Regions from separate parts of the Pectobacterium nicotianae genome, predicted to be linked through region 2. Evidence: predicted binding sites of a transcription regulator. Region 2 holds the regulator's gene; the other holds the start of a gene.
What was found. The regulator LexA, encoded in region 2, represses DNA repair genes until DNA is damaged. The targets are predictions, from matches to a motif close to TNCTGTATGTACATACAGNA.

Region 1: mutH (DNA mismatch repair endonuclease MutH) is a predicted target of LexA. The motif match lies at 1,437-1,456, and genes of this name have one in related genera.

The regions. Positions count from the first base shown of each region.
Region 1 is NZ_CP096821.1:3,808,301-3,810,685, reverse strand. It holds gene MYB54_RS16980 (TerC family protein) at 1-222, opposite strand, end outside; gene mutH (DNA mismatch repair endonuclease MutH) at 503-1,198, opposite strand; gene rppH (RNA pyrophosphohydrolase) at 1,894-2,385, shown strand, end outside.
Region 2 is NZ_CP096821.1:4,247,603-4,249,987, forward strand. It holds gene zur (zinc uptake transcriptional repressor Zur) at 1-279, shown strand, start outside; gene MYB54_RS18860 (CsbD family protein) at 337-546, opposite strand; gene lexA (transcriptional repressor LexA) at 996-1,604, opposite strand; gene MYB54_RS18870 (diacylglycerol kinase) at 1,715-2,080, opposite strand; gene plsB (glycerol-3-phosphate 1-O-acyltransferase PlsB) at 2,208-2,385, shown strand, end outside.

The sequences.
Region 1 (2,385 bases), 440 kb from region 2:
GTCGGTCAGACGCATGACCCAGGCAATAGAAGCGAGCAGTCCCAAACGCATTAACATCGCGCCCATCAGCCCGATGCGGCGAGCTTTGTTTTGCTGGGCTTTAGGCAGTTTGGCGACAACCAGAGACAGGAAAATAATGTTATCGATCCCAAGAACGATTTCCAGAATAGTCAGCGTTCCCAATGCTAACCATGCGTTCGGATCAACAATCCAATCAAACATTATATCAATACACCTTAAACGAAACGTAAACGATATTATACTCTGCCAGCTCGGGGCGTAGGCAAGCGAAAGTGTGATGTCGTAGAGATATAACGTTCATACTTTGCATTGCAGCCGTGTGCTGGCGTCCCTTTTGCTCTGGGTTGGCGTCAGGCTTTTCCCAGATCGATTCCCTTGTCGCACGATTGCTGCGTAATAGAGTGCGGCGTATAAGGCTAGTGTACGATGAAGCGGGGCGCTGATGAAGCATCGTGCTAATAGAACATCGCTCTAAGGAAATTCAACGGCTGAGCTGCATAAAGTGGCGGGCCAGTAGCGGCGCGGTAAAGGTTTTCTTCAGATAGAACCCGCGTGGCAAGGTTAGAATCGGTTGACCAAATTCGCCAATCGCCTCGGTTAATGCCCGGCTATTTGCCGCTTTGGGGCGTAGCTGTAGCACTTCGCCATGTCGGGCGGTGATGCTTTCTACCCGGCCAAGCACGATCAGATCCATCAACTCTTCCCAATCGCAGCGCAGTTGTTCCTCTTCTTCTTCATTGGGGCTCCAGATCAGCGGTGTGCCAATACGGCGTTCCCCCAGCGGAATGTGCCGCGAGCCTTCCACCGGAATCCACAGTACCCGCGCGAGCTTGTGTCGTACGTGGCTGCTTTCCCACGTCACGCCGCTGTTGCCTGTTAATGGTGCGACGCAGACGAACGTGGTTTCCAGCGGTTTGCCCTGTTCATCAATAGGAATGGTTTTGAGTTCAACGCCGATGTCGGGGAAATCCTGCTCGGGTTTGCTGCCTGCGCTTGCACCCAGAAAACGCTCCAGCAAGATACCAATCCAGCCTTTATCACGTTTCAGGTTAGCGGGAAGGGGCAGGCGGGCGATGTCCGCTAATTCCGCGAGATTATAACCCGCGAGGGATTGCGCGCGTTCCAGCAACGTGTGCTCACTTGCCGGCGCAGTCGTGTGAACCGTGGGTGAATTCATAGCGTATAGCTCGATATTTTTTCGCTCAAAAAAAACACAATAGACAGAGAGTACCAGTGCACAGCCTGCAAGACTGTGGAGAAAAACAATAATAGCATGATTCGTAGTGCTTTTTTTTAGTGTGATGGCGATCACTTAACACCGTTTTGCAAACTGTGCACGTATAGCCACCGACAATAAACAGGATCTTACACTAGGTTATCCACAGATTTCTTGGATAACCCACATAAACATGAATTACTGGTTCGATTTACAGCCTTGACTCCCGACCTTTTTGCTGTTTTTGCCTATTTATTGCCTGACTTTGAGGCATTCCCTGTGGATAAAATCGTCATAGTGCGATCTTTCGCCAATCTTGCGTTGTATGCCATTTGAACAAAAAAGAAGGGGTTGATTTTTTACGTGAGATGGTTTGTAATTTAATGAATATAAAGAATTATTTTTTAATTCGCATTAATATTTTTTCTTCATGAGAAATGAGTTTTACTCACTTCTTCATGGGTTCTGCACAAAGATGTCCACAGAAAAAGTGAATAAATTGCCGATTCCGGCCTTCACATGTTTATAACTTTGATCTTATCTGTGGGTTATCTTACTTTTATTCGTATCACATGCTTTCTAAGCAGTGGTTTACCGCCTGACGGGAGTGTGAAACAATCAGGTCATCTTTGCATTGATGTTTATCGAGGTAGTCGGTGATCGATGATGATGGCTACCGCCCAAACGTTGGTATTGTAATTTGTAATCGGCAGGGGCAGGTGATGTGGGCCCGGCGCTATGGTCAGCACTCCTGGCAGTTTCCACAGGGGGGGATTAACCCCGGTGAAAGTGCTGAGCAGGCGATGTACCGCGAACTGTTTGAAGAAGTCGGGTTAAGAAAAAAGGATGTGCGCGTATTGGCATCTACCCGTAACTGGTTACGCTATAAATTACCAAAGCGTTTGGTGCGTTGGGATACAAAACCGGTCTGTATCGGCCAAAAGCAGAAATGGTTTTTGCTACAGTTGATGTGTAATGAGTCGGATATCAATATGCAGAGCAGCGGCACGCCGGAATTTGATGGCTGGCGCTGGGTGAGTTACTGGTATCCGGTACGTCAGGTCGTCTCTTTTAAGCGAGATGTGTATCGTCGCGTGATGAAGGAATTTATCAATCCGGTGATACTGCTTCAGGAGAGTGTTGCGGCT
Region 2 (2,385 bases):
CGCGTCGAATCCAACAACAGCTATGTGCTGTGTCACCATATCGAAGACCACAGCCACACGTCCGCCCTTTTCATCTGCGACCGCTGTGGGCAAGTCACAGAACGTCAAACCGAAGGCGTGGAAGAAACGCTGCGTAGTCTGGCTCAACAGTCGGGATTTACGCTGCGTCACAGCGTGGTGGAAGCACACGGGTTGTGCGGAGGCTGTCAGGAAGTTGCATCATGCAAGCAGCCGGATCATTGCGATCACGACCATAGTGTTCCGATTAAAAAACGATAGCCCAAGGGCTATCGTTTTTTCTGTGGAGAGAGACATCACCTTTGTTACCCGTGATAGCTACCAGTGATATTTGTGGTGCTCTTCCCAGTGTTTCACTTCTTTCTCTGCCGCTTCTTTTGCGTACCCGTAGCGTTCCTGGATTCTCCCCACCAGTTGGTCACGTTTACCTTCGATGACCGTCAGATCGTCATCCGTTAATTTGCCCCATTGCTCTTTCGCTTTACCTTTAAACTGTTTCCAGTTACCGCTGGCTTGGTCTTTATTCATAAGAATCTCCGTACCTTAGGTGCATTGCGCATAAACGAATCGTGACTAACGACTCATGCGTCAGTTTCAGATAAATAGTTTTATTCAGTAAGCAGCATCATAACTATGTGAACCATGACGGTGCTCTTCGCCACTGTTTCCCTTGATTACCGGGCTATCTAAATGTGATGGCTAATGATCAATCGACAAACGATCAATCAAGATAAAAATGCTTACCTTGATAAAAATTATAGTCGAATATTTCACTTAACATGAAATATCAGGAATCTGTGACTGGAATGAACGTTAAGAAAGGGAAGATCACCGAAAAAAGCAGTGAAAAAACAGAAGGATAATGGGGATCATAGAAAACGCGCGCGAAATGTAACTAAATATATATGGTTAGCAGATTAACAGACTGAACATGATGCACTGACCCAGACGGACGAGCAGTGCATCTCTGCGAATGGTTAGCTCCAGTCGCTGTTACGAATCACGCCAACCGCCAAGCCTTCTATCGAAAAGCTTTGCTGACGTAGATCGACAACAATCGGGGCAAACTCTTCATTTTCAGCGAGGAGGTGTACCGTATTGCCCTGCTTTTTCAAGCGCTTCACCGTCACTTCATCGTCAATACGCGCGACGACAATCTGACCGTTACGCACATCTTCTGTTTTATGCACGGCCAGTAAATCGCCATCCATAATACCGATATCTTTCATCGACATGCCGCTCACCCGCAGCAAAAAATCAGCGCTGGGTTTGAACATCGCAGGGTCAACCTGATAGTGACACTCGATATGTTCCTGTGCCAGCAGCGGTTCACCTGCGGCCACGCGACCAACCAGAGGAATACCTGTCTCTTCTTCCATCAGTAGACGAATACCACGAGACGCGCCCGATACAATCTCAATCACGCCTTTGCGCGCCAGCGCTTTAAGATGTTCTTCAGCCGCATTGGGAGAGCGAAACCCCAGCTGTTGAGCAATTTCCGCGCGCGTTGGCGGCATTCCGGTCTGCGCAATATGATCGCGGATCAGGTCATAAACCTGCTGCTGCCTTGCTGTTAATACTTTCATTCCGCCCCCTGGTTGTTTATACAGTCTTGCTGTGAGTATATACAGGTAAGCCACAATTGGGAATGGAGATATCGGTAAAGCTCCTGACTTTTACTCATTTATGCGCGCCGTCAGGCAAAATGTTGCCAGAGGATGCTGCCCCAGACGACAGCGGCTAACAAGATGGCAACAAAGACAGCCGCCGAGCCAATATCTTTCGCCCGACCGGATAATTCGTGGTGCTCGAGACCAATGCGATCGACCACGGCTTCAATGGCGCTATTGGCCAGCTCAAACAGCATAATCAGTACCACAGACCCAATCAGCAGCAGTTTTTCGACCAGCGTAACCGGCAGTAAACACGCGATAATGACGCCGACAAGGGTCAGTATCGTTTCCTGACGAAATGCCGCCTCATGCTGCCACGCCTGCTTCAGCCCCTTAAAGGAATAACCGGTCGCCTTAATAATCCGGGTCATCCCCGTTGCTTTATTCATTTATCCTCCTCTATTTATGCAAAATAGTTCGCATTTTAACGCGCTTACGTTGTCTCATCACCACAGATCTCCGGCGCAGTTTCTGGTATCCTTGCGGCGCATTGCTAACAAGAGGCTCCATGTTGTTATGTCAGGTTGGCGTAAAATTTACTATAAATTATTGAATCTCCCACTGAAACTGCTGGTGAAGAGCAAAGTTATTCCCGCAGATCCGGTGGTCGAGCTGGGGTTAGACCCCTCACGTCCTATACTCTATGTTCTGCCTTATAACTCTCAGGCGGATCTCTTGACGCTACGAGCGAAAT